4 regions of the Lelliottia sp. JS-SCA-14 genome follow, and region 1 is predicted to be linked to each of the others. Evidence: predicted binding sites of a transcription regulator. Region 1 holds the regulator's gene; each other region holds the start of a gene.

Region 1 (7,799 bases):
ACTGTGACATAAAACGGACGGGCATGACATGGCAACTGAACAACCTGCAATTACGCGCGCAACATTCGATGAAGTGATTCTGCCGATTTATGCACCGGCGGAGTTTATCCCGGTGAAAGGGAGAGGCAGTCGGGTTTGGGATCAACAGGGCAAAGAGTACGTTGATTTCGCGGGCGGGATTGCGGTGACGGCGCTGGGGCACTGTCATCCGGCGCTGGTGGAAGCCCTGAAAACCCAGGGTGAAACCCTGTGGCACACCAGCAACGTGTTCACTAACGAACCGGCTCTCCGCCTGGGCCGTAAGATCATTGATGCCACCTTTGCCGAGCGCGTGCTGTTCATGAACTCCGGCACCGAAGCCAATGAAACGGCTTTCAAACTGGCGCGCTACTACGCCTCCACGCGTCACAGTCCGTACAAAACCAAAATCATCGCCTTCCATAACGCCTTCCACGGTCGTTCGCTTTTCACCGTTTCCGTGGGCGGGCAGCCGAAGTATTCCGACGGCTTTGGCCCAAAACCGGCTGATATCATCCACGTGCCGTTTAACGATCTGCATGCCGTGAAAGCGGTGATGGACGATCACACCTGCGCGGTGGTGGTTGAGCCAATCCAGGGCGAGGGCGGCGTAATGGCCGCGACGCCGGAGTTCCTGAAAGGCCTGCGCGAGCTGTGCGACGAGCATCAGGCGCTGCTGGTGTTTGATGAAGTGCAGAGCGGCATGGGGCGTACCGGCGATCTGTTCGCCTATATGCACTACGGCGTGACGCCGGACATTCTCACCAGCGCCAAAGCGCTTGGCGGCGGTTTCCCTGTCAGCGCAGTGTTGACCACGCAGGAGATCGCATCGGCCTTCCACGTCGGTTCGCATGGCTCCACCTACGGCGGCAACCCCCTGGCGTGCGCTATCGCTGGGGCGGCGTTTGATATTATCAATACCCCTGAAGTGCTGAACGGTGTGAGCGCGAAGCGCGAGCAGTTTGTGCAGCATCTTCAGCAGATCGACGCTCAGTATGATGTGTTCAGCGATATTCGTGGCATGGGGCTGCTGGTTGGCGCGGAGCTGAAACCGCAGTACAAAGGCCGCGCGCGTGATTTCCTCCACGCCGCCGCGCACGAAGGGGTGATGGTGCTCAATGCGGGGCCAGACGTGATGCGCTTTGCGCCGTCGCTGGTGGTGGAGAGCCAGGATATCGACGACGGCATGAATCGCTTTGCGAGTGCAGTGAAGAAGATCGTTCAGGTTTTGTAGGCCGGGTAAGGCGAAGCCGCCACCCGGCAAAACTCACGACTCTTTGCGCCGCAAAATCCGCGTCAACCAAATCCCGTGATGCGGACGCTGACGCCATGCCACCGACGAAATGGTGTGCATGGTGTTCAAATGCCCTAATACCCGCTGCAAATGCTGCTCGAGGGTGCTCATCGGCCCATGGGTCAGCGTCTCTGGCGCTTCCAGAATGTTCGAATCCCCCGATTCTCCCGGCGCGTCGTACTCCAGACGCTGCTGACAGCGCTGCAACGCAATTTCACACGACTGCAAATACCGCTGCGCCAGATCCGGCGTCAGCATCGTGTGCTCGCGCGCCAGCGTGGTCATGGCGTTGATATGCTCGACGATAAACTGGCTGTGCGTCACCCACAGTTTCATATCCGCCAGATAGTGCGAGTTAAAGCCCGGCTCCTGCATCGCCTGGTTTAGCGAGTTAAACAGGGCGTTGTGCGCCTGGTTGACCTTCATGCGCTGATAGGCCAGCGGCGAGGCTTTCGGGTCGTCGCTCAGTATCAAACGAATCGCCTGCTGATCGGCTTCGAGCGCATCGTGGGCGTTCTGGCGTAACAAGCCGCTTTGCCATTGCGGCCACAGCCAGACCATGCCGCCGAAGGCGATCAAACAGCCAATAAGCGTATCCACCAGCCGCGCGACAATGTACTGCTCGCCGTTCAGGGTCAGGAGTTGCAGGGTATATACCGCCGTCACCGTAAACCCGACCATCGCCCAGCCATAGTTTTTACGGATGATCAGATAGCCCACGAGCGTAATCACCAGCATTCCCGCGAGGGTGTAGCCGTCGGGAACGTGGAAGTGCAGCGTCACCCCGGCAATCACTAACCCGGCAAAAGTCCCGAGCGCCCTGTGAAGAATGCGCACTCGCGTGGCGCCATAGCCGTTCTGGGTGACAAACAGCACGGTCATGAGGATCCAGTAGGGCTTCGGTAAGTGCAGCGCGACGCCCATCAGGCTCGCCACGCTGAGCATGACGCTGATGCGCGCGGCGTTGCGCAGGGCGGAGGATTTCAGCGACAGATAGCTTTTCAGCGCGGGCAGCAGCGGCAGACGTTTTTGCTTATCGGCCATCAGGTCGCGGGAGTAGAGCGGACGCTGGGTGCGCAGCACGCGCGCGATGCGGCTAAAGTGCCATGCGCAGAACTGTCCGACCGGGTTATCCGGGTGCTGGCGCGCGATTTTCTCCAGCGCTCCCAGCTGCTTATCCATGGTAAAGCGCGTCGGGTAGCGGTGATACAGAATATCGTCCGCCAGCACGCGCAGGCGAGTCGCGACCGTCTGGGCATTCCAGCGGATCACCGCCTCGGCGTGGCTGCGTTCCACCAGCTTTTGCACCTCCTGCGGGTGATGCAGGCTGACGGAGATATGCTCCTGCAGATCCAGCCCGACCTGGAAGACGCGCAGCAGGCGTTTGTATTCATGATTTTTATTGGCCGCCAGCATGTGCAGCTGCTGATAACACTGGCTGATGAGATCGACCACTTTTTGCTGGCGCGACAGCAGCGGTGGCAGGGACTTTTCGGGGTCAGTGTGCTGCGTCAGCAGGGTGTATTTAGCTTCGCAATATTCGGCGAGCTGGACGTAGAGCAGGCTCAGGGATTCGCGCAGCGGCTGCTCTCGCCACATCCAGAACCAGAACCAGTTAAACAGCCCGTACCACAGCGTGCCGGCGGCATAGATCAGCAGCGGCTCCCAGACGGGCATATTTCCGGCGAGACTCAGCGTGAAAATGGCGGCAATGAGCGATGCGGGCAGCAGGCGGGCGTGAAGCGCGCTGATCTCCGCCGTGACGCCCAGCGTCATCGCCAGCACGGTCAGAATGAGCGGCAGCGGGATATCGCGCGCCAGCAGCAGCTGCACGGCGAGGCTGCATCCGGCAAACAGGCAGCCGCCGATAATCAGACGTTTGAAAAAGCGTTTGTGGGGAGTATCGAGACCGGCAATGTTGCAGCAGGCGGGGACGAGAGAGAACAGCAGCCCCTGTTGCAGATGACCGAGGATCAAACCAACGGCCACGGGAAGACATAACACCAGAGTTTGACGTAGTGCGTAGTTAACTTCCGGGTGATAAATCAGCCTGCGCCACATAGTCGTCAGAGACAAAAACGGCGTGACATCTTGCGATGGCACGCCGAATTTTGCGGAATTAACGGGTCCCGTAGACCACGATAGTTTTACCGTGAGCGGAGATCAGGTTTTGATCTTCCAGCATTTTCAGGATACGACCTACGGTTTCGCGAGAACAGCCCACGATCTGACCAATTTCCTGACGGGTAATTTTAATTTGCATACCGTCCGGGTGGGTCATGGCGTCAGGTTGTTTCGCCAGGTTCAGCAGCGTCTGCGCGATGCGACCGGTGACGTCCAGGAAAGCGAGGTTGCCCACTTTCTCGGAAGTGACCTGCAGGCGGCGAGCCATCTGCGAAGAAAGGCGCATCAGGATGTCCGGGTTCACCTGGATCAGCTGACGGAATTTCTTGTAGGAGATCTCAGCGACTTCACACGCGGTTTTCGCACGCACCCAGGCGCTACGTTCCTGGCCTTCTTCAAACAGGCCCAGTTCACCGATGAAATCGCCCTGGTTCAGATAAGAAAGGATCATCTCTTTCCCTTCTTCATCTTTGATCAGCACTGCCACCGAGCCTTTGACGATGTAATACAACGTTTCCGCTTTTTCACCCTGGTGAATCAGCGTGCTCTTCGATGGGTACTTATGAATGTGGCAATGAGACAAGAACCATTCGAGAGTCGGGTCTGTTTGCGGTTTGCCAAGCACCATGCGCTGTTATCCTCTGTTATAAGCTGTCTCAGAGTCAAAATCGCATCCTGACTCTGGGGTTGCAATCGAATTCTTACCCGTACCTGGGAAGTGGCTGTCGCACTGTTCGCAGCCAGTAAAGTTTGATGTCCTCTGCATACATGTGTAACGTCAATGTATTACTGTAGCATCGAGACTGTTTTAGCATAGCTTTAGCCGCGTGTCTCCTGGTGTCTCGCTTCAGCATGATGCAGGTCGCCTTCCGTTGCGAGAATTGTAACGCACGCGTAATCTGTTCATAAAAATGCAACTTCGGAGTTAATAAAAATGCAAGCGCGTGTGAAATGGGTTGAAGGTTTAACGTTCCTTGGCGAATCCGCTTCAGGGCACCAGATTTTGATGGACGGTAACTCCGGAGATAAAGCGCCAAGCCCGATGGAAGTGGTGCTGATGGCGGCTGGCGGGTGCAGCGCGATTGACGTGGTGTCGATTCTGCAAAAAGGCCGTCACGATGTGACCGACTGCGAAGTGAAGCTGACCTCAGAGCGTCGCGAAGAAGCGCCGCGTCTGTTTACGCATATCAATCTGCATTTTATCGTCACCGGAAAAGAGCTGAAAGATGCCGCCGTGTCCCGCGCGGTGGATCTGTCTGCGGAGAAGTACTGCTCTGTGGCGCTGATGCTGGAAAAAGCGGTGAAGATTACGCATTCGTATGAAGTGATTGACGCTTAAAACAAAGCCCGGTGGCGCTACGCTTACCGGGCCTACAAAAGCATGAACGTAGGCCGGATAAGCGCAGCGCCATCCGGCAACAAACCTCAGGCGATCTTCTTGCCTTCCATCAACCGCTGCACCAACGGCATCATGATCAACTCCATCGCCAGCCCCATCTTCCCGCCCGGTACCACCAGCGTATTGATATGCGAAATGAATGAGCCCTGCAGCATCGCCAGCAGCCACGGGTAATCAATGCCTTCCAGGTTACGGAAATGGATCACCACAAAGCTTTCATCCAGTGAAGGAATGGTTTTCGCTGCAAACGGGTTAGAGGTGTCGACTGTTGGAACGCGCTGGAAGTTGATGTGGGTGCGGGAAAACTGCGGCGTCAGGAAGTTAATGTAATCCTCCATCGAACGCACCACCGAATCCATCACCGCTTCGCGCGAATGGCCGCGCTCGCTCATGTCGCGGGTCAGCTTTTGAATCCACTCCAGATTGACAATCGGCACCACGCCGACCAGCAGATCCACGTGGCGCGCCACGTCATGCTGCGGCGTCACCACGCCGCCGTGCAATCCTTCGTAAAACAGCACGTCAGTCGGCTCCGGCAGGGGCTGCCACGGAGTGAATGTGCCTGGCACCTGATTCCAGGGTACCGCTTCATCGTAGGTGTGCAGGTATTTGCGCGACTGGCCTTTGCCCGTGTGGCCGTAGTCCTGAAAGGTTTGTTCCAGCAGGCCAAAGTCGTTGGCGTCTGGCCCGAAGTAACTGATGTGCTTGCCTAAATCGCGGGCCTTGCGGATAGCCATGTCCATTTCAGGACGGGTGAAGCGATGAAAGCTATCGCCCTCCACCTCGGCCGCGCGCAGGTTGAGCTGCGCGAAGATCTTGCGAAAAGCGAGGCTGGTGGTGGTGGTTCCCGCACCACTCGAACCCGTAACGGCAATAACCGGATGTCTGGCGGACATAGCAACTCCCTGAATGGAAAGATGGAACAATCAACCGCGAAACTGATTGCGCGGCATGATGTTGACCGTTTCGTGCAGTTCAGACCACACCAGCAACACCTCGCCGCTTTGTAGCTGCCGTTTGACATCGGCGACCTTTTGTTCGAGCGAACGCTCATGTTCACCATAATCGGTGCCTTCGCGTAATACAAAGCTTTCAATCAGGCTATCCAGCGTTTCGGGAGCCAGATCCTGCCAGGGAATCATCATTTTACTCTCTCCAGAAATGGGGTTAACCAGTCAGGGATGCGCGATTCCAGCCACATTTTCGGGCGGCGCAAGGTGCCGGTGATAAAGCCGACGTGGCCGCCGTGTTCCGTCAGTTGATACTGCACGTTCGCCGGCAGATGTTCCGGCGCTGGAATGGAGTGATGATCCATAAAGGGATCGTCCTTCGCATGGATGATCAGCGTCGGTTTGGTGATCTGGTTTAGCAGCGGCATGGCGCTACACTGACGATAGTAGTCGATCGCGTCGGCAAAGCCGTGGATCTTCGAGGTGATCATATCGTCAAACTCGCGCAGGCGACGCATTCGCTTCAGCTGTTGCAGGCTGATCGGCAGGGTATCCGGATAGGCCTTCAGCTTACGCGCGGCGTTGGCTTTGAGCAGGTTCAGCAGATAGCGCTGATAGACCCGCGAAAAGCCTTTTTCCATATGATAGCTGCACTGCTCGAGCATAAAGGGCGCGGAGACGATCACCGCCGCATCCAGTGGAACCGTGTCGCTCTCTTTGGCCAGCAGGCAGGCGAGCATGTTTCCGCCGAGGGAATAGCCGACGGCGGCGGTCGGCACGCTGCCGTAGCTGTTCTTCAGCCAGTGTAAAAACCAGGTGCCATCTTCGGTTTCGCCGGAGTGATAAATACGCTCCCGACGGTTCGGCTCGCCGCTACAGCCGCGAAAATGCATCACCACGCCGAGCCAGCCGCGTTCTTTCGCCGCATGGATCAGGCCGTGGGCATAGGGGCTGTGCAGGCTCCCTTCCAGACCATGAAATACCACCAGGCGCGGTTTGTGCCTGGCCTGCTCGGGATCTTCGCTCCAGGCTAAATCCACGAAATCACCGTCCGGCAGGTCTAGGCGCTGCCAGTGCGGCGTAAACTGCAGTTTTCGACGCAAGATCCTCGGCAGCATGGTCTGCAGGTGCGGGTTTGCCACACCCCGCATGGGCACGAAGTCTGCGCTCTCAGCGCCAGCGATCTCGAAATCTGATGGAATAATTTGGGTCATAACGATGCGATATTAATTCTTGTCAGTCATTACTATACCTTCCGAATTGTACCCTGTTTATAAAAACGAGGGGCGTTTACCTCCGATTCAGCCATTTCTGCCACCTCTGCCATTTTTTCACCCTTCGCGAACTGATCTCGATCACAAATCTTTACCTCGATTATTACTCTCAGGCTAATGATTCCGCTCTACGCTTAATTGATGCCTTTCTCACCAGGGCGCACACTTTGTTCAGCGTTAAGCAAATCAGAATGATGTGCTGAATCAGGAGGTTAATAATGTTATCTGGGCAAACACCCGCCCGGGTCTGGAACACGCGACGCACCGAAAAAGCGCGCCGCCTGGCTTCCGTCCCGGTGCAAGGCAAGGTTCTGCCGACCGACGATCTCGTCGCCATGCTGGAAAAACTGATTGCTCCGGGCGACAAAGTCGTCCTTGAAGGCAACAACCAAAAGCAGGCCGATTTTCTGTCCCGCTCGCTCGCTGAAGTGAACCCGCAAATCGTGCACGACCTGCATATGATCATGCCCAGCGTCGGTCGCAGCGAACATCTTGATATCTTTGAAAAGGGCATCGCCCGCAAGCTCGATTTCTCTTTCTCCGGCACCCAGAGCCTGCGTATTTCGCAGCTGCTGGAAGACGGCCAGCTCGAAATCGGCGCCATCCACACCTACATCGAGCTTTACTCCCGTCTGTACGTCGATCTCTCGCCGAACGTGGCGCTGATTGCCGGGTTTAAAGCCGACCGCAAAGGCAACCTTTACACCGGCGCGAGCACCGAAGACACCCCGGCGCTGGTC
Region 2 (7,799 bases), 2.2 Mb from region 1:
AGCAGCCCGGTGGTGACGGCGGAAGAAACCTCGCTCGGCGCGATGTTCAAAAGCAAATCCTTCTGGCTGGCGACGGGGCTGCGTTTTGGTCAGGCGGGGAACTCGGGCCTGATCCAGACCTTCCTGGCGGGCTATCTGGTGCAGACGCTGCTGTTTAATAAAAGCATCCCGACCGACGCGCTGATGATCAGCTCCATTCTCGGGTTTATCTCCATCCCGCTGCTGGGCTGGCTGTCGGATAAAGTCGGGCGCCGTCTGCCGTACATTCTGCTCAACATCTCCGCCATTATCCTGGCGTACCCGATGCTGTCGATTATCGTCGATAAAAGCTACAGCCCAGGCGTGATCATGCTGTCGATCATCGTCATTCACAACTTTGCGGTGCTGGGGCTGTTCGCGCTGGAAAACATCACCATGGCGGAGATGTTTGGCTCGCGCAATCGCTTTACCCGGATGGCGATTTCGAAAGAGGCCGGTGGTCTGGTGGCGGTCGGTTTCGGCCCGGTGCTGGCGGGGATTTTCTGTAACATGACCGGTTCCTGGTGGCCTATTGTGGCGATGATGGTGGTCTATTCCGTCATTGGCCTGGTATCAGCCGTGCTGATGCCGGAAGTGCGCGACCGCGATCTGAGCCTCGCAGAAGACGCCGCCGAAAAAGCCGTTTCCGCGGTGCCTCTGGGCCACAGGGTGAATCTGTAAAGTTAAAGAGGGCGGGAAGGTCGATCCCGCCTTTTCTTCTCTTCTTGTATGGTAGTTGATGGAAATCAAAGATGTCATACCAATTGCGTGAGATGGTCTACCTCCTCAGATTCGACGACTCCTCACTAAAATGAGCCTCCTCATGAATAATAAATTGTTGAATGCCAAAGCGTCACTTCCTGCCTACGACCGTAACAACCTGGTGCCTCGCATCGTGCACCTTGGTTTTGGCGCATTCCACCGTGCCCATCAGGCGGTTTATACCGATATCCTCGCGGCTGAACACGGCAGCGACTGGGGCTATACCGAAGTGAACCTGATCGGCGGCGAACAGCAGATTGCCGATCTTAAGGCCCAGGATAACCTCTACACCGTGGCAGAAATGTCTGCCGACGCCTGGACCGCACGCGTGGTCGGCGTCGTGAAAAAGGCGCTTCACGCGCAGGTAGATGGTCTGGAAACCGTGCTGGCCGCTATGTGCGAGCCGCAGGTGGCGATTGTCTCGCTCACCATTACCGAAAAAGGCTACTGCCACGCCCCGGCGACCGGCCAGCTGATGCTCGATCACCCGCTGATCGCCGCCGATCTGCAAAACCCCAACCAGCCAAAATCTGCGCCCGGCGTCGTGGTTGAAGCGCTGGCGCGCCGCAAAGCGGCAGACTTACCGGCATTCAGCGTGATGTCCTGCGACAACATGCCGGAGAACGGCCATGTGATGCGTAACGTCACCTGCGCCTATGCCCGCGCCGTCAACGCAGAACTGGCAGACTGGATCGAAGCGAACGTAACGTTCCCGTCGACGATGGTGGATCGTATTGTTCCGGCTGTTACCGCCGAAACGCTGGATAAAATCGAACACATCACCGGCGTGCGCGACCCGGCTGGCGTGGCCTGCGAACCCTTCCGCCAGTGGGTGGTGGAAGACAACTTTGTCGCCGGGCGTCCTGAGTGGGAAAAAGCGGGTGCCGAACTGGTGGCAGACGTGATCCCGTTCGAAGAGATGAAACTGCGCATGCTCAACGGCAGCCACTCTTTCCTCGCCTATCTCGGTTACCTGGCGGGCTATCAGCACATTAACGACTGTATGGAAGACGAGAATTATCGTCATGCCGCGCATGCGTTAATGCTGAACGAACAGGCACCAACCCTGAAAGTGAAGGGCGTTGATCTGGCCCGTTACGCTGATTTGCTCATCGAGCGCTACAGCAACCCGGCGCTGCGTCATCGCACCTGGCAAATCGCGATGGACGGCAGCCAGAAGTTACCGCAACGTATGCTCGATTCTGTGCGCTGGCATCTGGCGCATCAGCGCAGTTTCCCGCTGCTGGCGCTGGGCGTAGCAGGCTGGATGCGTTATGTCGGCGGCGTGGATGAAAGCGGAAACGCGATCGAAGTCTGCGATCCGCTGCTGACCACCATTCAGGCGGCGGTTAACGGCAGCGCAGAGGGTGAAAGCCGCGTGAAAGCGCTATTAGGTATCGAGGCGATTTTCGGCAATGAGCTGCCGCTGGAAGCCCGCTTTGTGGATGCGGTCATGAGCGCGTACAAGATGTTGCTGGAGCAGGGCGCGAAGGCGACCGTGGCGCAGGTACTTTCTCAGAAGTAATCTCTTATCATGCCGCCGCATGCGGCGGCATGTCATTGCACACTCAGTGCATGCCAAGACGAATCAGTTCAATCGGTTCGAACTTGCCTTCACAACCTTCCACTTCAACCGTTTTGCTGCGGCGAACCTGCGCGGCATCCAGACCTTCGGCATGGATAGCGCGGATAATCCCGGTGTGCCCGGTGCCGTTAATCATCACACGGCTGCCGGTGGTAATAGCGTTGCGGTTGCGATCGTAAGTCATCATGGTTATTTCTCCTCTTCTCTACACATCACGGCTCTCTGTTTTGCAGCCGCTGACGGGAGAATATAAATACGCCTCTTGCGACAACATTTTTTTGTTTTTGATCAAGGTCACACTTTTTTGTCTGCATTTTATCCGCGCTGACTCGCGCCGACGCAAATTGACAAAACAGACAATTGTTTTCGTTTATTGATAGTTCCGCCAGTGAACGGTTTAGCCTTTGTTTCAAATAGCCATGTCACTCTTAAGTCAGATAACTAATTATTTTATTTGGATAAGGAAGGGCTTATGTACAAGAAAATATTAATGCCTGTTGACGTATTTGAAATGAACCTCAGCGATAAAGCAGTGCGCCACGCCGAGTTCCTCGCGAAGGCGGACAACGCCACCATCACCTTGCTGAACATCCTGCCGCTCAGCAGCCGTTCGTTGCTGCGCGGTTTCAACTCTGACATCAAAAAGTTTGAGGCCTATATGGTCGCTGAGTCAGAGAAAAAGATGAATGAATTAAAACGGTTATTTGATATCGCGCCGGAGAATATTCGCACCGAAGTGCGCTTCGGTAATGTTCGCGATGAGATTATCAGTATCAGTAATAAAGAGGATTATGAGGTGATTGTGATCGGCTCAAAGACGCCGGGAATATCCAGCCACTTACTCGGCTCCAATGCGGAATCCGTTATCCGCTACGCCAAAATACCGGTCTTGGTCGTACGTTAATTGCAACACCGCATCCCGGAATACAGTCGGGATGCGGTCATGATTAATCTTCCGAAAACCAGTCGCTATTTTCCTGGCGAATAAGCTGCACCGACTCGCCAATTTCCTGCAAATGCACTGTCATCGCCTTTTCGACGGCGTCACCGTCGCGTTTTTCCAGCGCGGCGAATATATCGTGGTGTTGACGCAGCAGCATTTCCGGCGGCGAGACGTGATCGAGGCTCATATAGCGCACGCGGTCCATCGTCGCTTTTATATTCTCAATGGTGTCCCACGCCAGCTGACAGTCGGCAATTTGCGCCAGCTTCTGGTGAAATTCGTCGTCGAGCTGGAAAAAGTCATTCAGCTGCTTACGCTCAATCGCAATCCGCTGCTGGTGGAGATTCTGTTCCAGCAGGTAGCACTGATGATCGTCAACCAGCGATGCCGCCCGGCGCACCACCGCGCACTCAATTGCCTGGCGGACGAAACAGCCGTTGCGCACCTGCGAGAGGGAAATTTTATTCACGTAGCTGCCGCGCTGGGGGCGGATCTGAATCAGACCGTTTTCGGCCAGTTTAATAAAGGCTTCACGAACTGGCTGACGCGACACGTCGAAGCGAACCGAAACCTCTTTTTCAGAGAGCGGGGTGCCCGGCGGGATCAGGCAATGAACGATATCACGCCGTAAAATGCGATAAATTTGCTGATTAACAGGCTGTGTTGGGTTCAGTTGCGATTCGGCGGCCATGGGATGTGGTTTCTCAAAGAGTTAACGCTCTAATACTACCATTCTTTTGCAGGGCATCCCATACCCGACCCGCAGGCCGGGCAGGGAAGGATCAGCCGCGATGCACGCTTAAACCGGCAAAGCTCTGGCTGACAGGCATCATTTCCACGGTGTTGATGTTGACGCGTTTTGGCAGCGTCGCGACCCACCAGACGGTTTCGGCTACATCTTCCGGCGTCAGGGCCTCGGTGTTTTCATAGGTTTTGCCTGCTTTCGCATCGTCACCTTTGAAACGCACGTTGGAGAACTCGGTCCCGCCCACCAGACCCGGCTCGATATCCGTCACGCGGATCGCCGTGCCGTGCAGGTCGGTGCGCAGGTTCAGGCTGAACTGACGCACAAAGGCTTTGGTCGCCCCGTACACGTTCCCGCCCGCATAAGGCCAGCTTCCGGCGGTCGAACCGATGTTGATCACATGCCCACGATTACGTTCAACCATGCCCGGCAGCACCGCGCGGGTCATGTACACCAGACCTTTGTTGTTGGTGTCGATCATGTTTTCCCAGTCTTCCACGCTGGCTTTGTGCGCAGGCTCCAGACCCAGCGCCAGCCCGGCGTTGTTCACCAGAATATCAATGGCGCGCCACTCTGCGGGCAGGTTAGCGAGCATCTCTTCAATGGCTGCGCGATTACGCACGTCGAGCTGCGCGGTCAAAATGCTGTCGCCGAGCTCATCTTTCAGCTCCTGCAAACGCTCCTGACGACGGCCCGTTGCAATCACTTTATGTCCGTTGGCGACGAAGCGACGCGTGATGCTTTCACCAAAACCCGCCGTTGCCCCGGTAACTAATACGATCATCTCACTGTTCCTCAACGCTTTTTGTGTTGTGTAACCATAGCATGCTGGTGGGGAGTGCGTTAAGACGACTTTTGTTACCTGACGTATGCGAAGCATTGCAGCCCGCCGCGGCCTGTCCTACTCTGGGAGGATTATTGTGTGCCCAGGAGTCAACGATGTCGGTTTCCAATCCGTTTTTTGAAGTCAGTGTACTGCCTTATCAGGCGCCTCGATTCGATCTCATCGAAGAGAGCCACTACCGCCCGGCATTTGACGAAGCGATGCGCCAGAAGCGTGCAGATATTGATGCCATTATTGCCAACGCCGCCGCACCCGATTTCGCCAATACCATTCTGGCGCTGGAAAAAAGCGGCGCGATGCTTTCCCGCGTCAGCAGCGTGTTTTTCGCCATGACCTCCGCGCATACCAACGACTATTTGCAGGAGCTCGACGAAGCGTTCTCCACCGAGCTGGCGGGGCTGTCCAACGATATCTGGCTCAATAACACGCTGTTTGCCCGCGTGGTGGCGGTATGGGAAGGGCGCGCTTCGCTGGATGCAGAGTCGCGCAGGCTGGTGGAAGAGATCCACCAGCGCTTTATTCTGGCGGGCGCACAGCTCACCGATGAACAAAAAGCGGCGCTCAAAGCGCTAAACACCGAAGCGGCGTCGCTCACCAGCCAGTTCAACCAGCGGCTGTTGGCCGCCGACAAAGCGGGCGGTCTGGTGGTGGATGATGTTCATCAGCTTGACGGCTTAAGCGAGGATGAAATTGCGACTGCCGCGCGTGCCGCCGCTGAAAAAGGGCTGGCCGATCGCTGGATGATTCCGTTGCTCAATACCACGCAACAACCGGCGCTGGCGGCGCTCAACGATCGTCAGACGCGGGAAAATTTGTTCAAAGCAGGCTGGATTCGCACCCAAAAGGGCGACGAAAACGACACTCGCGAAATCGTAATTCGGCTGGCTCAACTGCGCGCCCGCCGCGCAGAGCTGCTGGGGTTCGACAGCTACGCCAGCTGGAGCACCGCCGATCAAATGGCGAAAACGCCTGATGCGGCGCTGAAATTTATGCGCGGAATTGTTCCGGCCGCAAGGGCGCGTGCCGAGCGCGAACAGGCGGATATCCAGAAAGTCATTGAGGGAGGCTTCAGCGTTCAGGCCTGGGACTGGGCGTACTACGCCGAGCGCGTGCGTCTGGAGAAATACGCTCTCGATGAGTCGCAGATCAAACCCTATTTTGCGCTGGACACCACTCTGCGCGACGGTGTGTTCTGGGCAGCCAGCCAGCTGTTCGGCATTCGCTTTGTCGAGCGTTTCGATATTCCGGTTTACCACCCGGACGTGCGCGTCTGGGAGATCTTCGACCACACCGGGGAAGGCATGGCGCTGTTCTACGGTGATTTCTTCGCGCGGGATTCCAAAGGCGGCGGGGCGTGGATGGGGAATTTCGTCGAGCAATCTCACGAATTCACCGCGCGTCCGGTGATCTACAACGTCTGCAACTACCAGAAACCCGCCGCGGGCCAGGCGGCGCTGCTCTCCTGGGATGATGTGATCACCCTGTTCCACGAGTTCGGCCATACGCTGCACGGTCTGTTTGCCGATCAGCGCTTCGCCACGCTTTCCGGGACCAACACGCCGCGCGATTTTGTGGAATTCCCGTCGCAAATTAACGAGCACTGGGCCAGCCATCCGCAGGTGTTCGCCCACTATGCCCGTCACTATCAGACCGGCGAGCCGATGCCGGATGCCCTGCGCGAGAAAATGCTCAGCGCGACGCAGTTCAACAAAGGTTACGACATGACGGAGCTGCTGAGCGCCGCGCTGCTGGACATGAACTGGCACGGCATTGGGGCGCAGGAAAATGTTGCGGATGTTGATACGTTTGAATCCGCGGCGCTGAAAAAAGAGGGGCTGGACCTGCCTGCCGTACCACCACGCTATCGCAGCAGCTATTTCGCGCACATTTTCGGCGGCGGCTATGCGGCGGGGTACTACGCCTATCTGTGGACGCAGATGCTGGCCGACGACGGCTATCAGTGGTTTGTCGAGCAGGGCGGGTTAACGCGTGAAAACGGGCAGAGATTCCGTGAGGCGATTTTGTCGCGCGGAAACAGCAGCGATCTGGAAGCCTTGTACCGCGATTGGCGAGGGCACGATCCGTTGATCGAGCCGATGTTGAAGAATCGTGGGTTGAGCGAGTAGCATTCTGCGGTCTGGTGCCCTCACCCCGACCCTCTCCCACGGGGAGAGGGAGAAAACCGGTCCGTACTTGAGGGAGAACTCCGAGCGGTTCCCTCTCCCTTGAGGGAGAGGGCTAGGGTGAGGGGGAACTGCGCTCGCTAATGCCTAAGCCACTTCGTTCGGACAATCTTCGCCGTTCTCGAGCTGCTTAAGATTCCCGAGCGTCGTTTCCGAAATACTGATCAGCGCCTCAGCGGTCAAAAACGCCTGGTGCCCGGTAAACAGCACGTTGTGGCAGGCGGACAGACGGCGGAACACGTCATCCTGAATCACGTCGTTAGACTTGTCTTCAAAGAACAGATCGCGTTCGTTCTCGTACACGTCCATCCCCAGCGCGCCGATTTTCTGCGTTTTCAGGGCTTCAATCGCCGCCTGCGAATCGATCAGACCGCCACGGCTGGTGTTAATGATCATCACGCCGTCTTTCATCTGCTCAAACGCGCTTTGATTCAGCAGGTGATAGTTTTCTGCGGTCAGCGGGCAGTGCAGGGAGATAACGTCGGATTCGGAAAGCAGGGTCGGCAGATCGACATACTCCACGCCCAGCTCCAGGGCCGCTGCGCTTGGGTACGGATCAAACGCCAGCAGACGCATCCCGAAACCTTTCAGGATCCGCAGCGCCGCAACGCCGATTTTACCGGTGCCGATCACGCCCGCCGTTTTACCGTACATGGTAAAGCCGGTAAGCCCTTCGAGAGAGAAGTTGGCATCACGGGTGCGCTGATAGGCGCGGTGAA
Region 3 (7,799 bases), 2.2 Mb from region 1:
CGCTCCGGCTTTTTTATTTTCTATCATGAAATTTTTCTACTGAGCGCAGGTATTTATTTGCCTCAGAGATGAATAAAAACAATCAGATAATTATTACGTATTCTATTGGATGCGTAAGGAGGATGAATTTTTTAAATCGACAGAGAACAAATCGTGCGAGGCCGCTAACTGCATGGATTGACTTTGTTTTTACCGGTGGCATGATGCGCTCGAAATCTTTACTTCCTCACGGTTTTTACCCATGACCACCTATACCCGCCCAGTGCTCCTTTTGCTCTGTGGCCTGCTTTTGTTGACCCTGGCGATAGCGGTATTAAATACCCTTGTCCCGCTTTGGCTCGCCCATGAAAACCTCCCGACGTGGCAGGTAGGCATGGTTAGTTCCTCCTATTTTACCGGTAATCTGCTGGGGACTTTGCTGACCGGTAAATTAATCAAACGCTTTGGTTTCAACCGCAGCTATTATCTGGCCTCGCTGATTTTTGCGGCCGGATGTGTTGGCCTGGGCGTGATGATGGGGTTCTGGAGCTGGATGACCTGGCGTTTTATCGCCGGCGTTGGCTGCGCGATGATCTGGGTGGTGGTGGAAAGCGCGCTGATGTGCAGCGGCACGTCCCGCAATCGTGGTCGCCTGCTGGCCGCGTACATGATGGTCTATTACGTGGGGACGGTGCTGGGTCAGTTGATGATCAGCAAACTGCCGACCGATTTAATGAGCGTCCTGCCGTGGGTGACCGGCATGGTGCTGGCAGCGATCCTGCCGCTGCTGTTTACCCGGATCGTGAACCAGAGCAGTGAGCATCAGGAAGCGACGCATGTCTGGCCGATGCTCAGATTGCGCCATGCGCGCCTTGGCATTAACGGCTGCATCATCTCCGGGATTGTGTTGGGTTCTCTGTACGGTCTAATGCCGCTCTACCTGAACCATAAAGGCGTGAGTGATTCCAGCATCGGCTTCTGGATGGCGGTGATGGTCAGCGCGGGTATTGTGGGCCAGTGGCCGATTGGTAAGCTGGCCGATAAATTTGGCCGTTTGCTGGTGCTGCGCGTGCAGGTTTTTGTGGTGATCATGGGCTGTCTGGCGATGCTCGGCAGTGCGGCGATGGCCCCTGCGCTGTTTATCCTCGGTGCGGCGGGCTTTACGCTCTATCCGGTGGCGATGGCCTGGGCCTGTGAGAAAGTAGAGCACCATCAGCTGGTGGCAATGAACCAGGCGCTGCTGTTGAGCTACACCATCGGCAGCCTGCTGGGCCCGACGTTTACCGCGATGCTGATGCAAAGCTATTCCGATAATCTGCTGTTTATCATGATCGCCAGCGTGTCGTTTATCTATCTCCTGATGCTGCTGCGCAAAGCGGGCGAGCATCCGACGCCAGTGGCACACGCCTGATACAAAAAAGCCCGGTGCAGATGCCCGGGCTATTGTTTTAGTACATCACCTTGTGACCGTACTGTTCGAGAATACCTTTCACGCGTTCCATCGTCTCTTTCTTCGGCGGCTTCACGCCGTCGAGCTTGTACTCTTCGCCCATCGCCACCCATTTGTGTTTGCCCAGCTCGTGGTAGGGCAGGAGCTCGATTTTCTCGACGTTGCCCATGTCGCGGGTGAATTCACCGAGGCGATGCGCAGAGTCGTCATCGTCTGACCAGCCCGGAACAACCACATAGCGGATCCAGACGTTAATATTTTTGTTGGCCAGGTAGCGGCAAAATTCCAGCGTACGATGGTTCGACACACCGACCAGGTTCTGGTGGATTTCGTCGTTCATCTGTTTCAGATCGAGCATTACCAGATCCGTCACTTCCAGCAGTTCATCAATCACCGGGTCGTAGCGACGCACAAAGCCGTTGGTGTCGAGGCAGGTGTGGATGCCTTCTTTGCGACAGGCGCGGAACCAGTCACGAACAAATTCGGCCTGCAGGATGGCCTCGCCGCCTGACGCCGTGACGCCGCCGCCGGACGCATTCATAAAGTGGCGATAGGTCACCACTTCTTTCATGAGCTCTTCAACGGTGACCTCTTTGCCGCCGTGTGTATCCCAGGTGTCGCGGTTGTGACAGTACAGGCAGCGCATCAGGCAGCCCTGGAAGAAGGTGATAAAGCGGATGCCTGGGCCATCGACAGTGCCACAGGATTCAAAGGAGTGAATGCGACCAATAGTTGACATTGCGGTGATATCTCCAGATTCGGCCCGTCCGGGGCCTGTTTATGTGCATAGCTCATCGGCTATGTCGAGTCTGTTTTGGCTGTTATCCATTAAGTATATAGACAGCGGCCAAAAGAGACTGGTTTGGAGAAGGTGTTAAAAAGGCCCCACTGATGTGGAGCCTTTATTGTACGCTTTTTACTGCGTGATTTCAGTCAATTCCAGTTAGATGGATTGAGTGAAAGTACGGGTGATAACATCCTGCTGCTGTTCTTTAGTCAGGGAGTTAAAACGTACTGCGTAGCCAGATACGCGGATGGTCAGCTGCGGATATTTTTCCGGGTTTTCCATCGCGTCGAGCAGCATTTCACGGTTCATCACGTTCACGTTCAAGTGCTGACCACCTTCGATAGAAGATTCGTGATGGAAGTAACCGTCCATCAGACCTGCCAGGTTGGTTTTACGCACTTCGTCGTCTTTACCCAGCGCATTTGGAACGATAGAGAAGGTATAAGAAATACCATCTTTCGCGTAAGCAAACGGCAGTTTAGCAACGGAGGTCAGAGAGGCAACAGCACCTTTCTGGTCACGACCGTGCATTGGGTTAGCACCTGGACCGAATGGCGCGCCAGCACGACGACCGTCTGGGGTGTTACCGGTTTTCTTACCGTACACAACGTTAGAAGTGATGGTCAGAACAGATTGAGTCGGGATAGCGTTGCGGTAGGTAGTCAGTTTCTGAATTTTCTTCATGAAACGTTCAACCAGGTCAACGGCCATGTCATCTACGCGAGAGTCGTTGTTACCAAACTGCGGGTATTCGCCTTCGATTTCGAAGTCAGTCGCCAGACCATCTTCGTCACGAATTGGTTTAACTTTCGCATATTTGATTGCAGACAGGGAGTCAGCTGCAACGGACAGACCTGCGATACCACATGCCATGGTGCGAACCACGTCACGGTCGTGCAGAGCCATCAGAGACGCTTCGTAGCTGTACTTGTCGTGCATGTAGTGGATGATGTTCAGGGCGGTGACATACTGCTTAGCCAGCCAGTCCATGAAGTGATCCATACGATCCATGACTTCGTCGAAGTTCAGAACGTCGCCTTTGATTGGTTCAGATTTAGGACCAACCTGGATTTTCAGTTTTTCGTCCACGCCGCCGTTGATTGCATACAGCATGGTTTTCGCGAGGTTAGCACGCGCACCGAAGAACTGCATTTGCTTACCAACAACCATTGGGCTTACGCAGCAAGCGATAGCGTAGTCGTCGTTGTTGAAGTCAGGACGCATCAGGTCATCGTTCTCGTACTGCAGAGAAGAGGTATCGATGGAGACTTTAGCCGCGAATTTCTTGAAGTTCAGAGGCAGTTTTTCAGACCACAGAACAGTGATGTTCGGTTCCGGAGACGGGCCCATGGTGTACAGGGTGTTCAGGAAACGGAAGCTGTTTTTGGTTACCAGAGTACGGCCGTCAACGCCCATACCGCCGATAGATTCAGTGGCCCAGATTGGGTCACCGGAGAACAGCTCATCGTATTCTGGGGTACGCAGGAAGCGAACCATACGCAGTTTCATGACCAGGTGGTCAATCATTTCCTGTGCGTCTTGCTCGGTGATTTTGCCTGCTTTGATGTCACGTTCGATGTAAGCATCCAGGAAGGTGGATACGCGACCGAAGGACATTGCTGCGCCGTTCTGAGATTTAACCGCGGCCAGGTAGCCGAAGTAAGTCCACTGGATAGCTTCCTGAGCGTTGGTTGCCGGACCAGAGATATCGCAGCCATATTTAGCGGCCATTTCTTTGATCTGACCCAGCGCACGGTGCTGTTCAGAGATCTCTTCGCGCAGACGGATAGTCGCTTCCAGGTTTACGCCGTTTTCCAGGTCAGACTGCAGGGACAGGAACTGTGCGTATTTGTCTTTCAGCAGGAAGTCGATACCGTACAGAGCAACACGACGGTAGTCACCGATGATACGGCCACGGCCATACGCATCTGGCAGACCGGTCAGAACACCGGATTTACGGCAGTTCAGGATGTCTTTGGTGTAAACGTCAAACACGCCCTGGTTGTGAGTTTTGCGGTATTCGCTGAAGATTTTTTTCAGCATTGGGTCCAGTTCGCGATCGTACGCTTTGCAGGAACCTTCAACCATTTTGATGCCACCGAACGGAATGATCGCACGTTTCAGTGGTTTTTCAGTCTGCAGACCAACGATTTTCTCAAGCGCTTTGTTGATGTAGCCAGCGTCGTGAGAAGTGATGGTAGAGGCAACGGAAGTATCGAAGTCAACTGGCGCGTGAGTGCGGTTTTCCAGTTTGACGCCTTCCATTACATTGTCCCACAGCTTGGTTGTTGCGTCAGTTGCACCAGCCAGGAAAGACTCGTCGCCTTCATATGGGGTATAGTTTTTCTGAATGAAGTCGCGTACGTTGACTTCTTTCTGCCAGTCACCTTTCGCAAAACCTTCCCAGGCTGTGGCTAACTTTTCATTAAGCTCGGACATGTGATACCTACCTTCTTAAGTGGATTTTTCTTTACTGCCTGAGAAACCATCAATGATGATTGTCGCCACGCAGGTAAATGACCCAGTATGTCAACCCAACCAGCAGACCCCCACCGATAATGTTCCCAATAGTGACAGGGATCAGGTTATCTGTGATGAAGTTCATAATAGTCAGGTGAGAGAAACTTTCCGGGGTTGAACCAACAGCAGTCCAAAACTCCGGGCTCGCAAAGTTACGGATTACAATACCCATCGGGATCATAAACATGTTTGCGATACTGTGCTCAAAGCCGCTGGCAACGAACATCGCAACCGGCAGAACCATAATCATGGCTTTGTCCATCAGGCTGCGGCCAGAGTAGCTCATCCAGACGGCCAGGCAGACCATCAGGTTTGCGAGGATGCCGAGAGCGACGGCTTCGATAAAGGTGTGATGCATTTTGTGGTCAGCGGTTTGCAGGACGTTCAGTCCCCAGCCACCGTTGGCGGTCATATACTCGCCAGATAACCACATCAGCAGAACAAAGAGTAAACAGCCAATCAGGTTGCCAACGTAGACATTAATCCAGTTGCGCGCCAGCTGACCCCAGGTGATTCTTCCGCTCGCTTTAGCCACCACGATAAGTACCGTTGAGGTAAAGAGGTCGGCGCCGCAGATGACGCACAGAATCAAGCCCAGTGAGAAACAGATACCGCCAATCAGTTTCGCAATACCGAAAGGCATCGCAGCAGTACCGGTGGTAGCAGTGATGTAGAAGACGAAAGCGATGGAGATGAACACACCAGCGGTGATCGCCAGATAGAACGTCGTCATCGGGTGCTTCGTTGCTTTATAGACACCCGCTTCTTCGGCAACTTTGGCCATCGCAGCTGGGAGTATTAGATCAAAAGGGTTGTCAGCTTTCACACTAACTCTCTCTTTATTAAGTCGGCGACGAGATACTAACAAAGCATTATAGAAGAGAAATTGATATAGATCATATCTCGCCTGGCTTATAGGCCCGCAAAGCGCATGGTTTTGCAGCGATTGCGGAGTAAGTTGTTGATTATCCGTATAAAAATAAATTTTAAAAGTTATGAAAAGAGTTGAATAATTTCCTGAAACCTCTCCCAAAGCAGTTAATTAAAATGGAGTAATTACCCTAAAAAGTAACAGCAAAGCCCAGGTAAACATAATTATATTTACCTGTATTTAACTTTATTATTACAATCAATATTCATTGCAAAAGAAATAAAAAAACGGGGCAATGAAATTGCCCCGTAATATAGCCCAGACGCGTGAGTACGCCTACTGCCAGTAGTACTATATGCGCTTATTTTGACCAGTAAGCGGCTTTCGCACGCTGCAGTTTTTCATAAGCTTTCAGCAGCGACTGATGTGCCGGGAAGGCTTTCAGATCTTTATCAACCGCCTGAAGGCCGTAGAACGGCGCTTCACCGCTCAGCGCGGCGCTTGCCGCTTCGACAGCCTCTGCGCCGTACATACGTACGAAGGCATTCAGGTATTGCAGCGGCTGACGATCTTCTTCCTGAGAGAGCAACAGCAGCGTTTGCAGGCAGCGGTAATAATTGGCGCGCTCCGGGCTGAAGACGGACTGGTTGTATTCGATAGTCCATTCCGTCCAGGCCAGGGCCTGATCCAGATCGCCACCGGCCAGGGCCAGCATCGATTTCAGCTCGCCAACACGCAGGGTGTACCAGCCGTTGTCTTTGCCGGTTGCCAGACCCAGCAGCTCACGCACGCGGGTGAGATCGTCGTGGCCTTCGTCGTCCAGTTGGGCGATCAGGTTCAGATAATCCTCTTTGTCCCACTCACTGCCCGGCAGCGCCAGCAGCGTTTCACGCAGATGGCTGCCCATGCTGTTGTTCGCCAGCCACAGATCTTCCGCCGGATAGATGTCGGACATGCCCGGAACGATAATGCGGCACGCATAGACGCTCAGGTGCTCGTAATCCGCGATGTACACTTCTTTATCTTCCGCTTTGAAGATGGCCATCAGCGTGGCGAACTCTTCTTCCGTAGTGCCGGAGAAATTCCAGTCCACGAACGGATAGTCCGCGTCCTGCTTGAACATATCCCAGGAGATCAAACCGCTGGAATCGATGAAGTGGGTTTCGAGGTTGGTGTGTTCGCCCACTTCTTCGTCGTCAAACGTTGGCGGGGTAAAGACGTCGAGATCTTTCAGGCTACGGCCCTGCAGCAGCTCGGTGACGGTACGTTCCAGCGCCACGCCGAAGTCCGGGTGTGCGCCAAACGAAGCGAAGCAGGTGCCGTTCGCCGGGTTAAACAGAACGACGCAGATCACCGGGTATTTGCCACCCAGAGAGCCGTCATAAGCGAAGATTGGGAAACCTTCTGCTTCCAGTTTGGCGATGGATTCCACCACACCCGGATAGCGCGCCAGCACCTCGTTTGGGATCTCCGGCAGGCTGATGGACTCAGCGATAATGCGGTTTTTGATATGACGCTCAAACACCTCAGACAGACCTTGCACGCGGGCTTCGTTGCGGGTGTTACCGGCGGACATGCCGTTGGAGACATACAGGTTGCCGACGATGTTCATCGGGATGTAGACGGTCTGATCGTCAGACTGGCGGGTGAACGGCAGGGCGCAGATGCCACGCTCGTCGTTGCCAGACTGCAGATCCACCAGCATGCCGGCGGTCAGTTCATTATCAGGATCGTAGAACTTGCGCAGACGCGCGTCGAGAATGCCTTCCGGCAGCTCGTCATCTTCCGTCAGCGGGAACCATTTTTCGTTCGGATAGTGCACGAACGGGCCGTTGGCGATGGTATCGCCCAGCCAGAAATCGGCGAAGAAATAGTTGGTGGACAGGCGCTCAAAATACTCACCCAGGGCAGAAGCGAGAGCCGCTTTTTTGGTGGCGCCTTTACCGTTGGTAAAGCACAGCGCACAGTCGGTGTCGCGAATATGCACAGACCAGACGTGAGGAACCGGGTTGAGCCAGGAGGCTTCTTCGATATTAAAACCCAGGTCGGTCAGTTTTTGCTGGAAGCGAGCGATGGAATCTTCCAGTGCGGCGTCTTTGCCGGGGATAAATGTTTGAGTCATGGCGATCACTTTTATCGTACGTAAAGCGCGCAATGATACGGGTTTTGCGTGACAGGCGCTATCTTCGCGA
Region 4 (7,799 bases), 1.1 Mb from region 1:
GTTTGTGCGCTGGTTGACGCATGCGGAATGACCTCCACCAGCGGCATTTTTTCCACTGGACTAAAGAAGTGCAGACCGATGACCTGCTCAGGCCGCGCGGCTTTGGCCGCAATATCACCAATCGGCAGTGACGAGGTATTCGAGGCAAAAATGGTGTGCGGCGCGCAGTGCTGTTCAACTTCGGCGACCATCTGCTGTTTCAGCGCCAAATCTTCAAACACAGCTTCAATCACCACATCGCGATGCTGAAAACCGCTGTAGTCGGTGGTCCCTGAAATCAGCGCCAGCTCTCTGTCGCGCTCACTGGCTTTGATATGGCGGCGTTTGACCTTTTGATCAAGGAGCTGCCAGCTGTATTGCAGAGCGTGGTTAATGCCTTTCGGATTGATGTCTTTGATTCGCACAGGCAATTTGCCTTTGCTGGCCGTGACAAAAGCGATGCCGCCGCCCATCAATCCCCCGCCCAGCACACCAACAGAGTTGAGAGGTGCCGGTGAGGCCTCGCTTCCGGGATCTTTTTTCACGTCGGTGCTGGCGAAGAAGATGCTGCGCAGCGACTTCGACTGAGGCGTCATCGCCAGCTCACCAAAGGCTTTAGCTTCCGCCGCATAGCCGCTGCTGCTCCCCTGCGACAGACCGGTTTCAATCACCTCAAGAATGCGCCTGGTCGCCGGGTAGTTGCCTTTGGTCTTTTGTTCGGTTTTTTTTCCGACTATATTAAAGAGCAAAGCGCGCCCGAGCGGCCCCGCGAGAACCCGCTCGCGGACCGGCAGGTGTCGACTGGCCTGACGCCCTTTTAACGCCAGCTCAACGGCCGCTTCCAGCAGAATGGAATGAGGAACCACTTCATCCACCAGCCCGGCCTTTAATGCCTGACGAGGGCGAAGCTGTTTACCGGTCAAAATCATCTCCAGCGCGGTACTTACGCCAATCAGGCGCGGCAATCGCTGGGTTCCACCCGAGCCGGGTAACAGCCCCAGCTGCACTTCCGGCAGACCGAGGACGGTTTTCGCATCATCCGTACAGATACGGCTGTGACACGCCAGCGCCAGCTCCAGGCCGCCGCCGAGACAAGCGCCGTGGATCGCGGCGATCGCCGGGATCGGCAAGGCGTGGATCTCCGCCATGATCTGTTGTCCCTGACGGGCAAGCTGCTCCGCCTCCTGCGCACTGCTGGCGCGGGCGATCATGTTGATATCGGCACCGGCGATAAAATTATCGGGCTTGGCGGAGATAAAAATCAGCCCGCGAATCTCTTTGTTTTCGCGGATCTGCTTGAGGATCGCGCGCACCTGAACGCCGAACTCGGCTTTCAGGGTATTCATCTTCTCGCCCGGTACGTCGATGGTGACGACGGCAATATTATCCAGACGGACCTTCAGGTCAAAAGCGGAAGTCGTTTCCATTATTCAGCCTCCAGAACCATCGCCGCACCCAGGCCGCCCGCCGCACAGGCGGTGACCAGACCAAAACCGCCGCCGCGACGGCGAAGTTCGTGTAGCGTTTGCGTAATCATGCGTGCGCCGGTGGCGGCAAACGGGTGGCCGTAGGCGATGGAGCCGCCCAGCACGTTAAATTTGCTCTCATCCACCTCTCCGGTGGCATGGGCGCGGCCCAGTACATCGCGGGCAAAGCGTTCGCTACCTAGCAGCTGCAGGTTAGCCAGCGTTTGTGCCGCAAAGGCTTCATGCATGTCGATCAGTGTTAAATCGGCCATCGTTAATCCAGCGCGTTCGAGCGCCAGCGGCGTGGACCACGCCGGACCGAGCAGCATGTCCTGCCAGACGTCGATGGCGGTGAAGGCGTAGCTGCGCAGATAGCCCAGCGGGACCAGCCCCAGCTCTTTGGCGCGGGACTCGGTCATCAGGATCACCGCCGCCGCGCCGTCGGTCAGAGGCGTGCTGTTCGCCGCCGTGACGGTGCCGTGTTTGCGGTCAAACGCCGGGCGTAATTTTGCATAATCCGCCAGCGTCGAATTGCCACGAATGTTGTTATCTTCGGCGAGAGGCTCACGGAACGGCGGGATATAGGCCGTCATGACTTCGTCGGCAAGTTTGCCCTCTGACCACGCCAGCGCCGCGCGCTGATGGGAGCGATGGGCCAGGGCATCCTGCTGCTCACGGGTAATGCCATAGGTTTTCGCCATCTGCTCCGCGGTGTCGCCCATCCGCAGGCCGGTGGAGTATTCCGCAACCGCAGGTGGGACGGGCGCGAGATCGCGCAGGCGAAGACGAGAAAAGAGTTTGAGACGCTGCCCCATGGTGCGGGCTTTGTTGACGTCCACCAGCACGCGGGCCAGCTTTTTGCTGACGCCAATCGGCAGAACAGACGAAGAATCGGCCCCGCCCGCAATGCCCGCGCGAATGGTGCCGGTGATCAGGCTTTCCGCCACGTTAGCGACGGCCTGGAAGCTGGTCGCACAGGCACGGCTGACGCTGTAGGCGTCCGTATGGACGTTCATTCCGGTGCCGAGCACAATTTCGCGGGCGATGTTGGGCGCTTCAGGCATCTGAACCACCTGCCCAAAGACCAGCTGTTCAATGACCTCAGGGGGTATTTCGCTGCGTGCCAGCATCTCCCCCACTACCATTTTCCCCAGATCGACAGCCGGTATTCCGTGAAATGCCGTCGCCTGACGTGCAAACGGAGTACGCAATCCACTGACAATGGCAATGCGATCACCCTGACGGGTGACGAGCGGTAATGCCTGACTCATAACAGTCCCCTGTAAATAACCTGATGCGCAAAGTGGTCTGACCTGATAACAGTTTTAACCATATTTTTACATTGAGCCAATCGGGGAAGCGAAAAATTGCGAGGTAAGACACAGAGAAGAAAAGAAAATGCCCCTGCGCAGGCAGGGGCATTTGAGGTGTTTTTTGTCGGGTGGCGCTTCGCTAACCCGACCTACAATTTCGTAGGCCGGGTAAGGCGAAGCCGCCCCCCGGCATATTTACGGAAAAATTAACGCAACCCGAGCTGGAAGATCAGTGTTTCAGCTTCACACGCAAAAACGAAATCGATGTCGAGCTTCACGCCACCGTCCACTTCTGTGAGGGAAGATTTGATTTCACACGGATCGGATTCCACGTCGCGCGCGCGTTTGGTCAACGCGGTCAGGGTCTCTTCAGCATCCGAACGTTTGCTAAATACACGGCTGTAAGACGCGGTGCAATCGGTGTTATCCATGATGGTACCGACATCCATACAGCAGCAAACCGGGGTTTCATCAGCACTGCATTTACTCATAGCTCAAGTTCCTCTGCGTTTTCGCGCACGGCGCGAGATAAATACGTTGCTGATATTTTACGCCCTGGCTGAAGGTCTCTCCAGCCGTTAATGGCGCAAACGGGGATAAGTGACCGTTATCACACTAAAAAATGATCTAACGCAAAAATCACCCTTTATGGTGAGTGCCGGTGGTCGCATTTTTGCCACCTGGATCTCGTTTCAAAAAACATCTTTGAAAAACTTCAGAAACAAACTTGCAACATCCCATCTGGTCCGACCTATACTCTCGCCACTGGTCTGATTTCTAAGTGTTACCACAGACCCTACACTTCGCGCTCCTGTTACTCTATGTAACATATATTGCATAAAAATAACTCAATGAGGTTATGGTCATGAGCCAGAAAACCCTGTTCAAAAAGACTGCGCTGGCAGTCGCAGTGGCAATCGTATCAACGTCCGCCTGGTCCGCGGGCTTCCAGCTTAACGAATTTTCTTCCTCTGGCCTTGGCCGTGCATATTCCGGGGAAGGCGCTATTGCCGATGACGCAGGCAACGTGAGCCGTAACCCGGCGCTGATCACTATGTTTGATCGCCCTACCTTCTCTATGGGTGCCGTTTATATCGACCCGGATGTGAACGTTACCGGAAAATCCAATTTAACCGGACAGAGTGCTAACCAGGACAACATCGCGCCAGTGGCGTGGGTGCCTAACATGCACTTTGTTATGCCAATCAACGACCAGTTCGGTTGGGGTGCGTCTGTGACCTCCAACTACGGTCTGGCAACAGAATTTAACGACAACTACGCGGCCGGTATTTACGGCGGCAAAACTGACCTGCAGACCATCAACCTGAACCTGAGCGGCGCGTATCGTCTCGACAGTAACTGGAGCTTCGGTGTGGGCTTCGATGCGGTCTACGCGAAAGCGAAAATCGAGCGCTATGCGGGTTCACTCGGCCCACTGCTGGCGGGTCAGCTGCAAGGTATGGTGCCTCCCTCCATGCTGGATGGTATCAACTCTCCGGACGATCAGATCGCGTACCTGAAAGGCGACGAGTGGGGCTTCGGCTGGAACGCCGGTATCCTGTATGAACTGGACAAAAACAACCGCTGGGGCTTTACCTACCGTTCAGAAGTGAAAATTGACTTCGACGGCGACTATAAAAGCTCCATTGACCCGAACCTGAGCAACATCTTTGCCAGCATGGGTCTGACCGGTCTGCCAGCAGGCACCGGCGGCAGAACGCAGAACGGCGCGCTGACGCTGAACCTGCCTGAGATGTGGGAAGTGTCTGGTTATAACCGCGTTGCGCCACAGTGGGCTATCCACTACAGCCTGACTTACACCAGCTGGAGCCAGTTCCAGGAGCTGAAAGCGACCGGCAACGACGGCCAGACGCTGTTCTATAAAGATGAAAGCTTCAAAGATGCTTATCGTATCGCGCTGGGTACCACCTACTACTACGACAAGAACTGGACCTTCCGTACCGGTATCGCGTTCGATGACAGCCCGGTTCCGGCTGACAAACGCTCCATTTCTATTCCGGATCAGGACCGTCTGTGGCTGAGCGCCGGTATGACTTATGCGTTTAACGACGATGCGTCTGTCGACGTGGGTGCATCTTACATGCACGGCCAGAACGTCAGCTTCACCGAAGGCGAAGGCCCTGCGGCGTACACCTTCAAATCTGAAGGTAAAGCCTGGCTGTTCGGTACTAACTTCAACTACGCGTTCTAATCGCGTCGTCATTAAAAAAGGTGAGCATTTGCTCACCTTTTTCTTTTATTCTTTATCTATCTCAGAAAGCTCATTCTCGATAGCTTTGGCGTTCGGATTGTCTTCCGGTTTCAGCTTGCCGCCGTTGGCGATGAAGTCATGATTCTGGAAGTAAGCTTCGCGGACCATAATGTACGGGTCGGAAGACTGACGCAGCAGGCCGTCTGAATCCAGCAGCTGAGCACGCGTCTCAATCCCTTCGACGGTCCATTTACCGATCGACAGCGGCCAGGTCAGCCACGACAGCACCGGATAAAGGGTATCGACCATGTCACCCCCGTCATCACGGACGGTAAAGCTGCCGTAGAATGGCAGATGCATATACGGGCCATAACCCACGCCATAATTACCCAGCGTACTACCGAAGCGGTGCGGCTGTTCACGCTGCAACTTCGGATTCGCCATTCCCGCCACGTCGATAAAGCCACCCATCCCTAACAGGCTGTTCAGGAAGAAGCGGGTGAAATGCACCATCCCCTGATACGGGTCGCCCTGCAGGAAGAAGTTCACCATGACGGCAGGCTCTTCCAGGTTACTGGTGAAGTTGCTCAGACCATTGCGAGCAGGTTGCGGAACGTAATCACGCCATGCCACAGCTACCGGGCGGACCACGTACGGGTCCAGCACGTTGTAGTTAAAGCTATACATGGATCGGTTGAATCCTTCTAAAGGATCGGAGCGCCCCGTTTGCTCGCCCGAGCTGGCACAGCCCACGAGCAGCGTGGTGCCCAGCGCAAGCGCCGACAGCCGAAGTTTCATATATTTCTCCCTGTTAGTATGGCTATCGTTGACTGCCATCCGTTACGAAGCGCCTGACGCTCCGCTGATTATCGTGCAAGTGATTGTAACAGCACGTTTCTGGATGTCCACGCACACAATGACGGGCAGTCATCTGCCATCACTCTGATCTCAGCATAGCCTGGCTTTACCTTTCTTTTCGTCGGTAATTTTATCTTGTGTCTGAATGTGATGTATCACGTTTATTGCCATTCCAGGGAAAATAAGAGCATCCCCACGGGCAATGTCCGGAAAACCGCTACGATTACTGTTATGACAACGCAGCGAGACGTGCCCGATGGACGAACTACACGCAGAAAAAATTGATAAACACACCGATGAACTGGAAGTGGAAAGCGATGAGAAACAGCACGGAGGCAAAATAGAAGTCGACGAAGACCGTCTCCCCTCCCGGGCGATGGCGATCCACGAATACATCCGCCAGGACGGCGAAAAAGAGCTCGAGCGCGATGCGATGGCCCTGCTCTGGTCAGCCATTGCCGCCGGGCTGTCGATGGGGGCCTCACTGCTGGCGAAAGGGATTTTTCACGTCCAGCTGGAAGGCGTGCCTGGCGGATTTCTGATTGAGAACCTGGGCTACACCTTTGGCTTCGTGATCGTCATTATGGCGCGCCAGCAGCTGTTTACGGAAAACACCGTGACGGCGGTGCTGCCCGTCATGCAAACCCCGACCTGGGGCAATTTCGGGCTGCTGATGCGCCTGTGGAGCGTGGTGCTGCTGGGGAACCTCATCGGCACGGGCGTCGCCGCCTGGGCGTTCGAATACATGCCGATCTTTGATGAGCCGACCCGCGATGCGTTCGTCAAAATCGGGATGGACATCATGAAGAACACCCCGCTGGAGATGTTCTCTAACGCCATTATCTCTGGCTGGATCATAGCCACTATGGTGTGGATGTTCCCCTCTGCCGGTGCGGCCAAAATCGTGGTGATTATCCTGATGACCTGGCTAATTGCGCTGGCTGACACCACCCATATCGTCGTCGGCACCGTGGAAGTACTCTACCTGGTGTTTAACGGCACCCAGCACTGGAGTGATTTCTTCTGGCCGTTCGCCCTGCCGACGCTGGCGGGGAATATCTGCGGCGGGACCTTTATCTTCGCCCTGCTGAGCCATGCGCAAATCCGCAACGATATGTCGAACAAGCGCAAGGCCGAGCTGAAGGAAAAGGAAAAAGCCCGACAAAACAAGGACGAAGATCCAGAAAAAACGCGCTAAATGGCGACTCTTTAAGCAGTCAGGCGGCATCGAGCTTAACGCCCTGTGTAAATGAGGCTATACTCGTGCCGCTTCGTCCCCTTAGTTAAATGGATATAACGAGCCCCTCCTAAGGGCTAGTTGCAGGTTCGATTCCTGCAGGGGACACTTTCAGCGAATTGTTAACCCCATCGAAACACCCACAATCATCTTTTTAATCCCCAAGAAAACCCGGATAGTGGACCTTTTCGCTGCGGACAATTTTCCCGAGAAAACAAGTCATAGCACAGAGTGTATAAGGGTGCTAATCTACGCAGCCCGCCTTGTCCCGGCAGTGGACAGGCAGCGCCGTAAAGTTGGGTAAGGCCTGAAACCATCGCCCTGAACGACGGTCTAAATCAGCACGTAGTATCGCAACCTTTGCGCTACCTTCTCTGGCTTTATATAGGTCCACAATTTTGTCTCAATGCAAATTCGAACGTGCATTTCTCCACCCACGTTACTGGCTCACCTGGTTTGGCCTTGGCCTGCTCTGGTTGCTCGTTCAATTGCCTTATCCCGCAATACAAGTACTGGGTTCAAGTTTAGGCAGCGCTTCCCGTCTCTTTTTGAAACGCCGTGAATCCATTGCCCGCCGAAATCTGGAACTGTGCTTCCCTCATTACAGCGACGAGCAGCGCGACAAGCTGATCGCCGAGAATTTCAAATCCATTGGCATGGCGCTGCTGGAAACCGGTATGGCCTGGTTCTGGCCGGACGAGCGCGTACGCAAATGGTTCGACGTCGAAGGCCTG

What was found. Region 1 encodes CRP, which controls carbon source genes, mostly activating them, when cyclic AMP is high. Its sites were predicted from a motif close to ATGTGANNNNNNTCACAT; they were not measured.
Region 2: the regulator CRP is predicted to act here: its motif matches at 2,648-2,665, upstream of ydfZ (putative selenium delivery protein YdfZ).
Region 3: the regulator CRP is predicted to act here: its motif matches at 5,621-5,638, upstream of focA (formate transporter FocA).
Region 4: the regulator CRP is predicted to act here: its motif matches at 3,357-3,374, upstream of U9O48_RS15710 (YfcZ/YiiS family protein).

The regions. Positions count from the first base shown of each region.
Region 1 is NZ_CP141606.1:4,440,054-4,447,852, reverse strand. It holds gene argD (bifunctional acetylornithine/succinyldiaminopimelate transaminase) at 29-1,252, shown strand; gene U9O48_RS20845 (YccS/YhfK family putative transporter) at 1,286-3,373, opposite strand; gene crp (cAMP-activated global transcriptional regulator CRP) at 3,432-4,064, opposite strand; gene U9O48_RS20835 (OsmC family protein) at 4,371-4,775, shown strand; gene U9O48_RS20830 (phosphoribulokinase) at 4,862-5,731, opposite strand; gene U9O48_RS20825 (YheU family protein) at 5,762-5,980, opposite strand; gene U9O48_RS20820 (hydrolase) at 5,977-6,999, opposite strand; gene mdcA (malonate decarboxylase subunit alpha) at 7,278-7,799, shown strand, end outside.
Region 2 is NZ_CP141606.1:2,289,048-2,296,846, forward strand. It holds gene U9O48_RS10775 (MFS transporter) at 1-699, shown strand, start outside; gene U9O48_RS10780 (fructuronate reductase) at 842-2,305, shown strand; gene ydfZ (putative selenium delivery protein YdfZ) at 2,349-2,552, opposite strand; gene U9O48_RS10790 (universal stress protein) at 2,838-3,269, shown strand; gene U9O48_RS10795 (GntR family transcriptional regulator) at 3,313-3,999, opposite strand; gene ydfG (bifunctional NADP-dependent 3-hydroxy acid dehydrogenase/3-hydroxypropionate dehydrogenase YdfG) at 4,091-4,837, opposite strand; gene dcp (peptidyl-dipeptidase Dcp) at 4,993-7,023, shown strand; gene U9O48_RS10810 (2-hydroxyacid dehydrogenase) at 7,168-7,799, opposite strand, start outside.
Region 3 is NZ_CP141606.1:1,713,879-1,721,677, forward strand. It holds gene U9O48_RS08025 (MFS transporter) at 242-1,390, shown strand; gene pflA (pyruvate formate lyase 1-activating protein) at 1,428-2,168, opposite strand; gene pflB (formate C-acetyltransferase) at 2,373-4,655, opposite strand; gene focA (formate transporter FocA) at 4,705-5,562, opposite strand; gene ycaO (30S ribosomal protein S12 methylthiotransferase accessory factor YcaO) at 5,969-7,729, opposite strand.
Region 4 is NZ_CP141606.1:3,364,906-3,372,704, forward strand. It holds gene fadJ (fatty acid oxidation complex subunit alpha FadJ) at 1-1,406, opposite strand, end outside; gene fadI (acetyl-CoA C-acyltransferase FadI) at 1,406-2,716, opposite strand; gene U9O48_RS15710 (YfcZ/YiiS family protein) at 2,965-3,249, opposite strand; gene fadL (long-chain fatty acid transporter FadL) at 3,624-4,970, shown strand; gene mlaA (phospholipid-binding lipoprotein MlaA) at 5,016-5,768, opposite strand; gene U9O48_RS15725 (formate/nitrite transporter family protein) at 6,085-7,026, shown strand; tRNA gene U9O48_RS15730 (tRNA-Arg) at 7,102-7,173, shown strand; gene lpxP (kdo(2)-lipid IV(A) palmitoleoyltransferase) at 7,461-7,799, shown strand, end outside.